One region of the Shouchella phoenicis genome, then DNA from elsewhere that is predicted to be linked to it. Evidence: a T-box and tRNA genes for the amino acid it is inferred to sense, from the RefSeq annotation. Region 1 holds a T-box; the other holds one or more tRNA genes.
The links. A T-box is a leader RNA that pairs with one kind of tRNA and senses whether it is charged. The one in region 1 lies ahead of ABC361_RS13490 (valine--tRNA ligase), so its partner is inferred to be a tRNA-Val.

Region 1 (7,278 bases):
ATGGATGGCTTTGTGGCAGCGATTCGAAATGGCTTAGATGAGGCGGGATATGTTGATATACCGATTATGTCTTATGCAGTGAAATACGCATCTGCTTTTTACGGACCATTTCGTGATGCCGCGAATAGCGCACCGGCTTTTGGTGACCGAAAAACGTATCAAATGGATCCTGCCAATCGAGAGGAAGCAATACGAGAAGCTACATCTGACCTCGAAGAAGGAGCAGATTTCCTAATCGTTAAACCGGCATTGTCTTATTTGGATATTGTTCGAGATGTGAAAGAACGGACAAACGTGCCAATTGTCGCTTATAACGTTAGTGGTGAGTATGCGATGGTGAAAGCAGCTGCACAAAATGGTTGGGTTAATGAAAAAGCAATCGTACTTGAGAAGTTATTGAGCATGAAGCGAGCAGGTGCTTCACTTATTTTAACGTATTTTGCAAAAGACGCCGCTAAATGGCTACAAGACAAGAATTAGGAGGGAATTGAAACAATGGCCAACTATGAGAAATCAAAGCAAGCGTTTGAACAAGCAAAACCGCTTATGCCAGGTGGAGTAAATAGTCCAGTGCGTGCATTTAAATCGGTTAACATGAACCCGGTTTATATGAAACAAGGAAAAGGGTCAAAAATAACGGATTTAGATGATAACCAGTACATTGATTATGTTCTATCATGGGGGCCGTTAATTCGCGGTCATGCGGACGATATTGTTGTAGAAGAATTAAAAAAAGCGACAGAGCTTGGTACAAGTTTTGGTGCTCCTCATGAACTGGAAACAAAGCTTGCTGAATTAGTCATTGAGCGTGTCCCTTCAATTGAAGTTGTGCGAATGGTGAACTCTGGTACGGAAGCAACAATGAGTGCCTTACGTTTAGCTAGAGGCTATACAGGGCGCAATAAAATCTTAAAATTTGTTGGCTGCTACCACGGACACGGCGACTCCTTACTAATTAAAGCAGGGTCCGGTGTTGCGACTTTAGGTCTACCTGATAGTCCAGGGGTGCCAGAATCTGTTGCAAAAAATACGTTAACGGTGCATTACAATGACTTAGATAGTGTGAAGTATGTTTTTGATCACTATGGAGATGATTTAGCCGCTGTCATTATTGAACCTGTTGCTGGTAATATGGGTGTTGTGCCTCCTGAACCTGGATTTTTAGAGTCGCTTAGAGAATGGACAACGGCTAACGGCACCGTGCTCATTTTTGATGAAGTGATGACTGGTTTCCGCGTAGGCTATGAGTGCGCTCAAGGCGAATTAGGTGTGACACCTGACTTAACGTGTCTTGGAAAAGTGATTGGCGGAGGACTTCCTGTCGGTGCCTTTGGTGGGAAGCGTGAAATAATGGAACAAATTGCTCCAAGTGGTCCAATTTATCAAGCTGGAACCCTATCTGGAAACCCACTAGCTATGACAGCAGGGTACTATACGTTGTCACAGCTGACAAGAGAGGATTACGATACGTTCCGTCGACAAGGGGAGCGTCTAGAGCAAGGGCTTGCAGAAGCAGCAACAGCTCATGGCATCCCTCATACGATTAATCGTGCTGGTTCAATGATTGGTTTGTTCTTTACGAATGAGAAAGTGACCAATTTTGATCAAGCAAAAACGTCAGACTTAGACTTGTTTGCTCAATATTTCAGAGGCATGCTTGCAGAAGGAATCTCTATCGCTCCGTCACAATTTGAAGGATTGTTCCTTTCCACTACCCACTCTGATGAAGATATAGAGGAAACAATTGCTGCTGCTAACCGAGTGTTTGCTTCTCTTTCAACGAAATAAATAGAATCCGCACGGAAGAAATCTTCTTGAATGAAATGATCATTCAGGAAGATTTTTTTTGATTACATGGTTATCGTTGTGTCAATTTTATAACGAATGCGAAAGGTAGCATATTCATCGTCGCTTGCACATAGACGTAATAGTGTACGTGTACAACGGATCACGGTGAAAAAGGAGGAATTAAATTGTCTCAAGAACAGTCGTCAGCATTAACGTTTTCAATTGAAGACTCTGTTTGGCTTAATAAAGGACAACAAATTGATGAAATTATTGGGATGTCCCTCACACCTGAAATTTCTGTCATGCAAATGGATGACCACGTCACGATTCAAGGTGGCCTTCGTTTTGTTGGTGAGTACAAAATGATGGAAGAAAACAGACAGATGGATGAGGAAGAGGAGGACGAGGAATCATCGTTTACAGCTCTTAGTGATTTCCGTAACTCTGGTGATATTCAAACAGAAACAGAAACAGGCACTGGACAGATCGAACATGTATTTCCAATTGACATCACAATCCCCATGACCCGCATTCAGCATGTAGATGATATTTATGTAGAAGTATCTAGTTTTGATTATGATTTACCAGAAAAAAGTTGTATTCAGCTTACTGCTGATGTTTCAATTAGTGGCGTAAAGTCAGACGAGCAACAGCGTGAAATTGAATTGATTGATGCCGAGTATGATTATGAAGAAACAGAAGAAGACATTGAAACGGTTGTGGAGGAAGAAGAAGCGCAAGAAGAAAACACTGCATTTCAATTTGAAGCGTATAAGTCTCATCAAGAGAAGCCTGAAGAGGTTCAAGTCGCTTATCAGCCACAAGAAGAGGCGCCTTCGTATGAAAGCAATCGTTCAATGGAGCAAGATATTATTGAGACATTTCAGCAATCAGACTGGCAGGAAGAGGATCATCAAGGGGAAACTCAATCGGATCATGCCACTTACGCTAATCATGATATGGAAGAAGCCCCAGCTTATCGATATGTAACAGAAACAGAGCAAATGGACGTCCATGAAAGCTATGAGCCTGAAGAAGTGGATATTGAAGAAGAAGTACAAGAAGCTGTCAAAAAAGAAAGAGATAGTGCTTCTTACTTAACGAGTATGCTTCGAAACGAAGACGAGCAGTTCTCAAGATGGAAAATGTGTATTATCCAAGAAGAAGAAACGCTTCAAGTCATTGCCGATCGCTACGAACTTTCCACTAGCCAACTTACGCGATACAACAACTTAGATAGTGAAAAAGTTGAAGAGGGGCAAATTATCTATATACCTTCGAAGAGTAAGTAGGTGACCTATGATTGAGCGCTTAAAAAATGAGTACGGGTTTAAGGAAGCATCTTCTATCGAGGGAAACCAGCTTGAGACGGATAAAGGGGTAAAACAGCTTTGCTACTGGCAAGATGAGGACTGTTTGAAATGGCATATAGCATGGCGTGACAACTGTAGTGTCGCGCCTTATATGATTATGAATCGTATGTTGCGAACAAAAAAAGGCTGTGCTTATATTCAAGAGGGAGATGCTTATATTAGTGTACATGATGTGATTCGTTCAAATGAGAGAGAAAAAGGAAGCGAAGCACATTGGGGAGAACTATTGGGCTTAATGATCATAAATGGACGGGAAGATCAAACAGTTAAGCCGTTACCAGAAGACATTGAACAGGAGTATCCATTTTTAGAACAAGCCAATCGGCAGCAAAAGCTGTTTTTTTACACGTTTCTTCAAGAAGCCAATCGTCGCTTGAATCAAGCAAAAAAGGTATTGCGCGCAGACGAAATGAACGCTCCAAAAATGGCGAACATAAGCAATCTTAGAGGGGATATCTATGGATCGCTGTTTGTTGTTGAAGGAAGTGAAGAAAAGCCTGAATACGGCTATGATTCCTTGAATGCTTTTCTAAAAGAATGGCATTTGAATGAAGGAGAGCAGTCCCTTGAGGCTCTATTAGATGCAGTCAACCAAAAAGCACAACTTACTGCTTACGAACGAAAAGCCATTATGGCGACGGTATTAATTCCAGATGAGCTAAATAGGCTAAGCAAGGAATCGGAGACAATGAATGAAGCAGAAATCAGTGAGTTCATTGTTCATTTGAAAGAAGAGTGGGATCGGACTCAGTCTTTTGCTTCAACATTAGCAAAATGGCTTGATTCAAAGAAGGTGACGGAATGAATGCGTTTATTGAGGCATTACTCTATTATTATGATTTAATGCCAACAGCGATCGAGCAAAAAGGAAAGATTTATCGAGTGGAGACGGAGCAAGGGGTCTTTGCATTAAAAGAGTCGAGCATGGACCCTGTACAGGCGGAAGAGTGTATTCATGCTGTTAGAAAACTGACGCGTCTCAAATATCAGTCATTTGTGCCGATTATGCCAACAAAATTTGGGGAGCATTCCTTATTTATTTCTGGAAAATCCTATTATTTAATGCCGTGGATAGAAACACAGACCTATCAAGGAAGGCAGTCTATTGAAGAGATTATGGCCGATTCAATTGGAACGATTCATCGAATGACAGTAAAATCTCAGACTGCAACAAAAGAGGTTATTGATCAATCTTGTGAACGGTTATTATCTAGGTGGGAGATGCACTCCCTTGAATTAGCTCGATTTGCAGATGAAGCAGAAATGAAACCTTATTTATCTCCATTTGAACTATCGTTTTTGACTCATTTTAAAATGTTTGAACAATTAGCTGATGAAGCAACGACTCATTTGGAGAAGTGGTACAAGACTACTGTTGACAAAGGATCTTATCGCAGTGTCTTAACTCATGGTCGCTTATCGAGAAGCCACTTTTTGCATGCCACTAATGGACAACATTTATTTATAAACTTTGAACGGGCAAGCTTGGATACGCCAGCGAGAGATTTAGCGACATTATGTCGCCACGGCTTTCCGCATTCGTTATGGGATGAAGATGAAGTGCTGCGGTGGTTTGCTCGGTATGAACAACACTTGCCATTAATTAACGCAGAAAAGTATTTGGTGAGTGCTTATCTTTTATTTCCTGAACCGATTTATTATACGATGATGAACTATCGTCAAGGTGGGAACGAGCTTGAATTAACGCAGAAACTGGAGAAGCGAATTTATGCGCTACGTAAAGTTCAGCGTTTTGTTCCGAAGATTGTGCCGCAAGATGAAGAACAAGCAAGTAATCAGTCCTAAGCTGATGCTTGCTTTTTTTTATGATTTTACACTTGAAAAAAAGAAAAAAATGCCATTAAATAGATAGAAGAATGCTTAGTTTAGGACGATGCGGGTATGCTTAAAGTAACAGTAGACGTGAGGGAGTAGGTGTAAGGCATGGAACAAGGAATACCTTATGAAAAGCTTGAAGAAAAAAAGAGTAAGCTTAGTTCTGAAAAAAAAGTGCTTTTTGAAGAGGTCGTTCACTATATGGAAGCAGCAAGCTTTTCGAAACGAAAGCGGTACCAACTGCTACATCAAGTGTTAGATGAGTGGATTTATGCGGAAAAACATAATCTTGAATTAGATGTTAATCAAAAAAATATTTATACGTACTGTGAGAAGCGAACAAAGGGGCTTCCTCAAATGTCAACATCATTAAAAACAGCATTATTGCTGAGAGGTGGACTTCTTCTTTTCGTCGTTTATTTTGTCTTACAGCTTATTATTCAAACAGTAGGATTATTTGAACCGAATATTCAAGCAGCTTCCTTTTCATTTCTGCCAATTTTATTGTTAGCAGGTTTTGGTTTACTAGGTGTCTATGTATTTGATAAGAGTAATCAAAAAGAAAGATCCTTTATGTGGAAGATGTCAGGTATCCTTTTGCAAGCTGCTGCTTTTCTTCTCTTTTTTGCAAGTATGCGACTATGGGATGGTGTACTAACCATCCAACTAAACTTATTGAACTCTGTAATCCTGGTAATCTTTTTTACTGTCACGTTTTTTCTTGTCGGAAAATGGAAGCAACAACTTGAAGAAAAAGAAACGGAGAGGGATCAAAATGACGTTATCTTATTTTCCTAAGATTTGTCTTATACGATCCCAAAGAATAGGCAGACAAAAAAGACGATGATAAGGGTTAGAAGGAATAAATCAACTGCTGTTGGTAGAAGCAACGTGCGAATGAGCTGAAACACCAAAATCGGCGGTAAACATTGCAAACAAATGAACTTAAAGCGACCAAATTTTTTAGGCGGACCAGGTGGGGGACATGGGGGTGGAAACCCTTGGAATCGTTTCGCCATCGTATCAGTTCCTCCTTAATCGTATTGTTTCTGTAGTGTATGCACAGCGCCTAAAACTGTTGCAAAAACAGTTGAAGATGTATAGACTATAGAAAATAAGCCAAAGCTGTTATTGACGAAAGTAAACGCAAACGATAAAATACGAACATAACCTATAAAACAAGCTATGATCAGGAGGAGTAAAGAAACTGCTTCTTTAGAGAGGAAAGACCTCGGCTGAAAGTCTTTCTAGAAAGTAAGTTCTTGAAAGTCGCCTGTAAGCTTTTCTGTTGAACGATGAAGTAAACAGAAACGGACCGAACCGTTATTCGATTTGAGTTGCACAGAGATCGTTCTGTGAACAAAGGTGGCACCGCGAACAATCCCTTCGTCCTTTGAGACGGAAGGGTTTTTTTGTATTTTATTTTAAAGAAGGAGGACTGTTTAATGACGGAACAGCATGCAATGCCGACAAAATATGATCCGAGTGAAACAGAGAAGAAATGGTATGACTATTGGAAGAAAGGCGGATTTTTTACACCTACTGATGATCCGAATAAGGAACCGTATTCCATTGTTATTCCTCCACCAAACGTAACTGGAAAGCTTCATCTAGGCCATGCGTGGGATGCGACGTTACAAGATATTCTTGCTCGTACAAAACGTATGCAAGGGTACGATACACTTTGGCTACCAGGAATGGATCATGCTGGGATCGCAACGCAAGCAAAAGTAGAGGCTCGATTAAAGGAACAAGGAATTTCCAAGCATGATTTAGGTCGAGAAGGTTTTCTTGAGAAGTCATGGGAATGGAAAGAAGAATATGCGGAGTTTATTCGCCAGCAATGGGCGAAAGTTGGAATCTCTGTTGATTATTCAAGAGAACGTTTTACGCTTGATTCTGGTTTATCAGATGCTGTAAATGAAGTGTTTATCTCTCTTTACGAAAAAGGGCTTATTTATCGAGGCGAATATATTATTAACTGGGACCCACAAACAAAAACGGCGCTTTCTGATATTGAGGTTATTCACCAAGATGTTCAAGGTGCGTTTTACCATATGGACTATCCACTAGCAGATGGATCAGGCTCGATTAAAATTGCAACGACACGTCCTGAGACGATGCTCGGTGATACGGCGGTAGCGGTTCATCCTAAAGACGAGCGTTATAGCCACTTAATCGGTAAAAGCGTGAAGTTGCCAATCGTCGGGCGGGAAATTCCGATTGTTGCAGACGACTATGTTGATCGTGAATTTGGTTCTGGCGCTGTGAAAATTACACC
Region 2 (7,278 bases), 1.3 Mb from region 1:
TTGAAAGACGGTTTCGGCTGTCACTAAGGGATGGACCTGCGGCGCATTAGCTAGTTGGTAAGGTAACGGCTTACCAAGGCGACGATGCGTAGCCGACCTGAGAGGGTGATCGGCCACACTGGGACTGAGACACGGCCCAGACTCCTACGGGAGGCAGCAGTAGGGAATCTTCCGCAATGGACGAAAGTCTGACGGAGCAACGCCGCGTGAGTGAGGAAGGCCTTCGGGTCGTAAAGCTCTGTTGTGAGGGAAGAACAAGTGCCGGCGTAACTACCGGCACCTTGACGGTACCTCACCAGAAAGCCACGGCTAACCACGTGCCAGCAGCCGCGGTAATACGTAGGTGGCAAGCGTTGTCCGGAATTATTGGGCGTAAAGCGCGCGTAGGCGGCTTCTTAAGTCTGATGTGAAATCTCGGGGCTCAACCCCGAGCGGCCATTGGAAACTGGGGAGCTTGAGTGCAGAAGAGGAGAGTGGAATTCCACGTGTAGCGGTGAAATGCGTAGATATGTGGAGGAACACCAGTGGCGAAGGCGACTCTCTGGTCTGTAACTGACGCTGAGGCGCGAAAGCGTGGGGAGCAAACAGGATTAGATACCCTGGTAGTCCACGCCGTAAACGATGAGTGCTAGGTGTTAGGGGTTTCGATGCCCGTAGTGCCGAAGTAAACACATTAAGCACTCCGCCTGGGGAGTACGGCCGCAAGGCTGAAACTCAAAGGAATTGACGGGGACCCGCACAAGCAGTGGAGCATGTGGTTTAATTCGAAGCAACGCGAAGAACCTTACCAGGTCTTGACATCCTTTGACCACTCTGGAGACAGAGCTTCCCCTTCGGGGGCAAAGTGACAGGTGGTGCATGGTTGTCGTCAGCTCGTGTCGTGAGATGTTGGGTTAAGTCCCGCAACGAGCGCAACCCTTGATTTTAGTTGCCAGCATTTAGTTGGGCACTCTAAGGTGACTGCCGGTGACAAACCGGAGGAAGGTGGGGACGACGTCAAATCATCATGCCCCTTATGACCTGGGCTACACACGTGCTACAATGGATGGTACAAAGGGCAGCGAAGCCGTGAGGTGGAGCCAATCCCATAAAGCCATTCTCAGTTCGGATTGCAGGCTGCAACTCGCCTGCATGAAGCCGGAATTGCTAGTAATCGCGGATCAGCATGCCGCGGTGAATACGTTCCCGGGTCTTGTACACACCGCCCGTCACACCACGAGAGTTTGTAACACCCGAAGTCGGTGAGGTAACCTTTTGGAGCCAGCCGCCTAAGGTGGGACAAATGATTGGGGTGAAGTCGTAACAAGGTAGCCGTATCGGAAGGTGCGGCTGGATCACCTCCTTTCTATGGAGTATTTACTCTAGTCGATATATGACCGTTGGTCATATAACGCTTCGGATCTTTTGTTCAGTTTTGAATGAACTCAAATTCATTCATCTATAGCCTAATAGGGTATGGAACCAAGCTAAATGCGTGGTACCGACCTTCATGTAGGCAGGTTCTTTGAAAACTAAATCTAAAATCAACTCAAATAAAGTTTTGTTCATCGGTTTTAAACTGTTTGAACGAGACGTCAAGAATTCATAAACCTTTTAGGTTAACTGTTTTATAAAGAGACCCGAGTAGATCAAGGATGGGAAATGCTTGATGGAAGGAGCGTAGTTGTCTACGTGACTGACAGAAAGACATGAACCAGACGAAGAGATGCGAAGGGAATCTGATGTAAAAATGGATAAGTTAGAAAGGGCGCACGGTGAATGCCTTGGCACTAGGAGCCGATGAAGGACGCGACGAACAGCGATATGCTTCGGGGAGCTGTAAGTAAGCTTTGATCCGGAGATTTCCGAATGGGGGAACCCACCATCCGTAATGGGATGGTACTCCTACCTGAACACATAGGGTAGGTAGAGGCAGACCCGGGGAACTGAAACATCTAAGTACCCGGAGGAAGAGAAAGCAAATGCGATTTCCTGAGTAGCGGCGAGCGAAACGGAATCAGCCCAAACCAAGAGGCTTGCCTCTTGGGGTTGTAGGACACTCTATACGGAGTTACAAAGAAACGGAGTAGGTGAACTGTCTGGAAAGACAGGCCGAAGAAGGTAACAGCCCTGTAGCTGAAACTTCGTTTCCTCCAGAGTGGATCCTGAGTACGGCGGGACACGTGAAACCCCGTCGGAATCCGGGAGGACCATCTCCCAAGGCTAAATACTCCCTAGTGACCGATAGTGAACCAGTACCGTGAGGGAAAGGTGAAAAGCACCCCGGAAGGGGAGTGAAAGAGATCCTGAAACCGTGTGCCTACAACTAGTCAGAGCCCGTTAATGGGTGATGGCGTGCCTTTTGTAGAATGAACCGGCGAGTTACGATAACGTGCAAGGTTAAGCTGATGAGGCGGAGCCGCAGCGAAAGCGAGTCTGAATAGGGCGAGTGAGTACGTTGTCGTAGACCCGAAACCGGGTGATCTACCCATGTCCAGGGTGAAGGTCGGGTAACACCGACTGGAGGCCCGAACCCACGCATGTTGAAAAATGCGGGGATGAGGTGTGGGTAGGGGTGAAATGCCAATCGAACTCGGAAATAGCTGGTTCTCCCCGAAATAGCTTTAGGGCTAGCCTCGAGTGATGAGTTTTGGAGGTAGAGCACTGATTGGACGAGGGGTCCCCACAGGATTACCGAATTCAGTCAAACTCCGAATGCCAAAAACTTTAACTCGGGAGTCAGACTGCGAGTGCTAAGATCCGTAGTCAAGAGGGAAACAGCCCAGACCATCAGCTAAGGTCCCCAAGTATACGTTAAGTGGAAAAGGATGTGGAGTTGCTTAGACAACCAGGATGTTGGCTTAGAAGCAGCCATCATTGAAAGAGTGCGTAATAGCTCACTGGTCGAGTGACTCTGCGCCGAAAATGTACCGGGGCTAAACGTATCACCGAAGCTATGGCAATCCCAGTAGGGATTGGGTAGGGGAGCGTTCCAAGGACTGTGAAGCTAGATCGTGAGGACTAGTGGAGTGCTTGGAAGTGAGAATGCCGGTATGAGTAGCGAAAAGAGGGGTGAGAATCCCCTCCGTCGAAAGCCCAAGGTTTCCTGAGGAAGGCTCGTCCGCTCAGGGTTAGTCGGGACCTAAGCCGAGGCTGAAAAGCGTAGGCGATGGACAACAGGTTGATATTCCTGTACCACCTCGTATTTGTTTGAACGATGGGGGGACGCAGAAAGGTAGGGTGAGCGCGCCGCTGGCTGTGCGCGTCGAAGCATGCAAGGCTGGAACATAGGCAAATCCGTGTTCCGTGAAGGCTGAGCTGTGACCGTGAAGGACCCAAGGGTCCGAAATCCCTGATCCTCCGCTGCCGAGAAAAGCCTCTAGTTAGAATACAGGTGCCCGTACCGCAAACCGACACAGGTAGGCGAGAAGAGAATTCTAAGACGCTCGGGAGAACTCTCGTTAAGGAACTCGGCAAAATGACCCCGTAACTTCGGGAGAAGGGGTGCTCTATTAAGGTGAATAGCCTGAGAGAGCCGCAGTGAATAGATCCAAGCGACTGTTTAGCAAAAACACAGGTCTCTGCCAAGCCGCAAGGCGAAGTATAGGGGCTGACACCTGCCCGGTGCTGGAAGGTTAAGAGGAGGGGTTATCCCGTAAGGGAGAAGCTCTGAATTGAAGCCCCAGTAAACGGCGGCCGTAACTATAACGGTCCTAAGGTAGCGAAATTCCTTGTCGGGTAAGTTCCGACCCGCACGAATGGTGCAACGACTTGGATACTGTCTCAACGAGAGACCCGGTGAAATTATAGTACCTGTGAAGATGCAGGTTACCCGCGACAGGACGGAAAGACCCCATGGAGCTTTACTGTAGCTTGATAGTGAGTGTTGGTACCATTTGTACAGGATAGGTAGGAGCCTAGGAAACCGGAGCGCTAGCTTCGGTGGAGGCGTCGGTGGGATACTACCCTGATGGTGCTGACATTCTAACCTCGACCCGTGATCCGGGTCAGGGACATTGTCAGGTGGGCAGTTTGACTGGGGCGGTCGCCTCCTAAACAGTAACGGAGGCGCCCAAAGGTTCCCTCAGAATGGTTGGAAATCATTCGTAGAGTGCAAAGGCATAAGGGAGCTTGACTGCGAGACCTACAAGTCGAGCAGGGACGAAAGTCGGGCTTAGTGATCCGGCGGTGCCGTATGGAAGGGCCGTCGCTCAACGGATAAAAGCTACCCTGGGGATAACAGGCTTATCTCCCCCAAGAGTCCACATCGACGGGGAGGTTTGGCACCTCGATGTCGGCTCGTCGCATCCTGGGGCTGAAGTAGGTCCCAAGGGTTGGGCTGTTCGCCCATTAAAGCGGCACGCGAGCTGGGTTCAGAACGTCGTGAGACAGTTCGGTCCCTATCCGTCGCGGGCGTAGGAAATTTGAGAGGAGCTGTCCTTAGTACGAGAGGACCGGGATGGACATACCGCTGGTGTACCAGTTGTTCCGCCAGGAGCATCGCTGGGTAGCTACGTATGGACGGGATAAGTGCTGAAAGCATCTAAGCATGAAGCCCCCCTCAAGATGAGATTTCCCATGGCGTAAGCCAGTAAGACCCCTTAGAGATGATGAGGTTGATAGGTCAGAAGTGGAAGTGTGGCGACACATGGAGCGGACTGATACTAATCGGTCGAGGGCTTATCCTAATTTTTTTCTTGACTTGAGTTTGATTTCTAGATTTAGTTTTGAAAGAATCAACGATTCTTTTCATAGTCTGGTGGCAATAGCAAAGAGGTCACACCCGTTCCCATGCCGAACACGGTCGTTAAGCTCTTTTGCGCCGATGGTAGTTGGGGGCTTCCCCCTGTGAGAGTAGGACGTTGCCAGGCTTACTTAACTAAATTTTCCACAGTAGCTCAGTGGTAGAGCTATCGGCTGTTAACCGATCGGTCGCAGGTTCGAATCCTGCCTGTGGAGCCATAGCTGGAGAGCTGTCCGAGCTGGCCGAAGGAGCACGATTGGAAATCGTGTAGGCGGTGTAAAACCGTCTCGAGGGTTCGAATCCCTCGCTCTCCGCCAGATCTTATTCTTATGAATACATACATGTACTAAATTTTCACTGGCCCGTTGGTCAAGCGGTTAAGACACCGCCCTTTCACGGCGGTAACACGGGTTCGAATCCCGTACGGGTCACCATTTTTAATGAACTTGCATATTATATTGGAGGATTAGCTCAGCTGGGAGAGCACCTGCCTTACAAGCAGGGGGTCGGCGGTTCGATCCCGTCATCCTCCACCATTAAGTTTTTTCAATCAGGAAGATGTATTTCTTCATAGATATACATCATCGGTAACTATGTAACGTCGCGGGGTGGAGCAGTCTGGTAGCTCGTCGGGCTCATAACCCGAAGGTCGGTGGTTCAAATCCGCCCCCCGCAACCAAAAAAATGGTCCGGTAGTTCAGTTGGTTAGAATGCCTGCCTGTCACGCAGGAGGTCGCGGGTTCGAGTCCCGTCCGGACCGCCATTTTTTAAAAAAGCCATACATATGTTTATGGCTCAGTAGCTCAGTTGGTAGAGCAACGGACTGAAAATCCGTGTGTCGGCGGTTCGATTCCGTCCTGAGCCACCACTTACTTTTGCCGGTCTAGCTCAATTGGTAGAGCAACTGACTTGTAATCAGTAGGTTGGGGGTTCAAGTCCTCTGGCCGGCACCACTGAAAAAGTTGTTGACAAAACCAACGGTTTTAGGTAAGATAAGTATTGTCTTTTCAAAGTGGAGGGGTAGCGAAGTGGCTAAACGCGGCGGACTGTAAATCCGCTCCCTCCGGGTTCGGCGGTTCGAATCCGTCCCCCTCCACCATTTTTAAGGGGTATAGTTTAATGGTAAAACGAAGGTCTCCAAAACCTTTGATGTGGGTTCGATTCCTACTACCCCTGCCAATTAAACAAATATGGCGATCGTGGCGAAGTGGTTAACGCACCGGATTGTGGTTCCGGCATTCGTGGGTTCGATTCCCATCGGTCGCCCCATTATTGGGCTATAGCCAAGCGGTAAGGCAACGGATTTTGATTCCGTCATTCCCTGGTTCGATCCCAGGTAGCCCAGCCATTTATATGCGGAAGTAGTTCAGTGGTAGAACACCACCTTGCCAAGGTGGGGGTCGCGAGTTCGAATCTCGTCTTCCGCTCTTTATTTTGCCAAGGCGGTATAGCCAAGTGGTAAGGCAGGGGTCTGCAAAACCCTTATCACCGGTTCAAATCCGGTTACCGCCTCCAATAGTTTCATAGAATGAGATGGTCCTTACATACATGCCGGGGTGGTGGAATTGGCAGACACACAGGACTTAAAATCCTGCGATTGGTGACAATCGTGCCGGTTCAAGTCCGGCCCTCGGCACCATTTCTTTGTACAAGCGCCCGTAGCTCAATTGGATAGAGCGTCTGACTACGGATCAGAAGGTTAGGGGTTCGACTCCTCTCGGGCGCGCTTTTAAAAACCAGCTTAAATTAAGCTGGTTTTTTGTTTTTTTAATTAATGCTTCTCTATAATAAGTAGTTACTTTTTAGTAGTTTAATTATAGAAAAGGATGTGAACGAAATTGGAAAAACAACTAAAAGAGTCGTTTAAACAATTATCAGATACGATGGTGGAAATTCAAAATGCACGCGTTGTTTATGTTGATGACTTTATACCAGAACATGCTGCAGAGAGTGATCAAACTTCTTATTTTGAAGAAGCTATGGGGAACGGTAACGTAAAATTGATTTTGGGACCGAAGCGTTATTACGCAACAATAAAATTGCCTAGTCGAACAGTTATAGAAGGTCAAGGTATGGAACTGACGACAATTCAAACACCTGATACCGCACCTTCTTCGGAATGGACAATTTCATTACGAGACAAAGAGCAAGGTGAAGAATACATTGTTGTTAAAAACCTTAGTTTAGACGGAAATAGAAGAAGAGGCTCAGAACCTGTTGGAGGAAGTCGGTCAAGTTGTTTAACGCTACATGGCGTAAAGTATGCATGGATTGATCATGTTTTTGCATATAATAGTTCTTTACATGGTTTTGATGTAACTTCAACGGGATTAGATTATCATTACGGTGGAGATGGAACTGTTGATAGTGGACCATCTCAATATGTTTGGATTGAGTCGTGTAAAGCAACTGATTGGGTTGATGATGGATTTACAACACATCATAGTGAGTATATTACTATATCAAATTGTTATGCCTATGATCCCTTTACACGCGGAAATCAAAACGGTATAGAAATTGATGATGGAAGTCGTCATATTTTGTTGTCAAACAAT

Region 2: it encodes a tRNA-Val, which carries the amino acid that the T-box ahead of ABC361_RS13490 (valine--tRNA ligase) is inferred to sense. The anticodon was not compared.

The regions. Positions count from the first base shown of each region.
Region 1 covers NZ_JBDFMQ010000001.1:2,506,689-2,513,966, reverse strand. Annotated here, with positions in the region: gene hemB (porphobilinogen synthase) at 1-480, shown strand, start outside; gene hemL (glutamate-1-semialdehyde 2,1-aminomutase) at 496-1,788, shown strand; gene spoVID (stage VI sporulation protein D) at 1,974-3,080, shown strand; gene ABC361_RS13510 (hypothetical protein) at 3,088-3,966, shown strand; gene ysxE (spore coat protein YsxE) at 3,963-4,967, shown strand; gene ABC361_RS13500 (hypothetical protein) at 5,106-5,795, shown strand; gene ABC361_RS13495 (hypothetical protein) at 5,804-6,016, opposite strand; T-box leader at 6,174-6,394, shown strand; gene ABC361_RS13490 (valine--tRNA ligase) at 6,443-7,278, shown strand, end outside.
Region 2 covers NZ_JBDFMQ010000001.1:1,218,459-1,225,736, forward strand. Annotated here, with positions in the region: rRNA gene ABC361_RS06625 (16S ribosomal RNA) at 1-1,345, shown strand, start outside; rRNA gene ABC361_RS06630 (23S ribosomal RNA) at 1,732-4,667, shown strand; rRNA gene rrf (5S ribosomal RNA) at 4,735-4,850, shown strand; tRNA gene ABC361_RS06640 (tRNA-Asn) at 4,867-4,941, shown strand; tRNA gene ABC361_RS06645 (tRNA-Ser) at 4,947-5,040, shown strand; tRNA gene ABC361_RS06650 (tRNA-Glu) at 5,083-5,157, shown strand; tRNA gene ABC361_RS06655 (tRNA-Val) at 5,184-5,259, shown strand; tRNA gene ABC361_RS06660 (tRNA-Met) at 5,326-5,402, shown strand; tRNA gene ABC361_RS06665 (tRNA-Asp) at 5,410-5,486, shown strand; tRNA gene ABC361_RS06670 (tRNA-Phe) at 5,516-5,591, shown strand; tRNA gene ABC361_RS06675 (tRNA-Thr) at 5,601-5,676, shown strand; tRNA gene ABC361_RS06680 (tRNA-Tyr) at 5,738-5,822, shown strand; tRNA gene ABC361_RS06685 (tRNA-Trp) at 5,829-5,902, shown strand; tRNA gene ABC361_RS06690 (tRNA-His) at 5,917-5,992, shown strand; tRNA gene ABC361_RS06695 (tRNA-Gln) at 5,997-6,071, shown strand; tRNA gene ABC361_RS06700 (tRNA-Gly) at 6,079-6,150, shown strand; tRNA gene ABC361_RS06705 (tRNA-Cys) at 6,165-6,238, shown strand; tRNA gene ABC361_RS06710 (tRNA-Leu) at 6,274-6,362, shown strand; tRNA gene ABC361_RS06715 (tRNA-Arg) at 6,376-6,449, shown strand; gene ABC361_RS06720 (peptidase G2 autoproteolytic cleavage domain-containing protein) at 6,562-7,278, shown strand, end outside.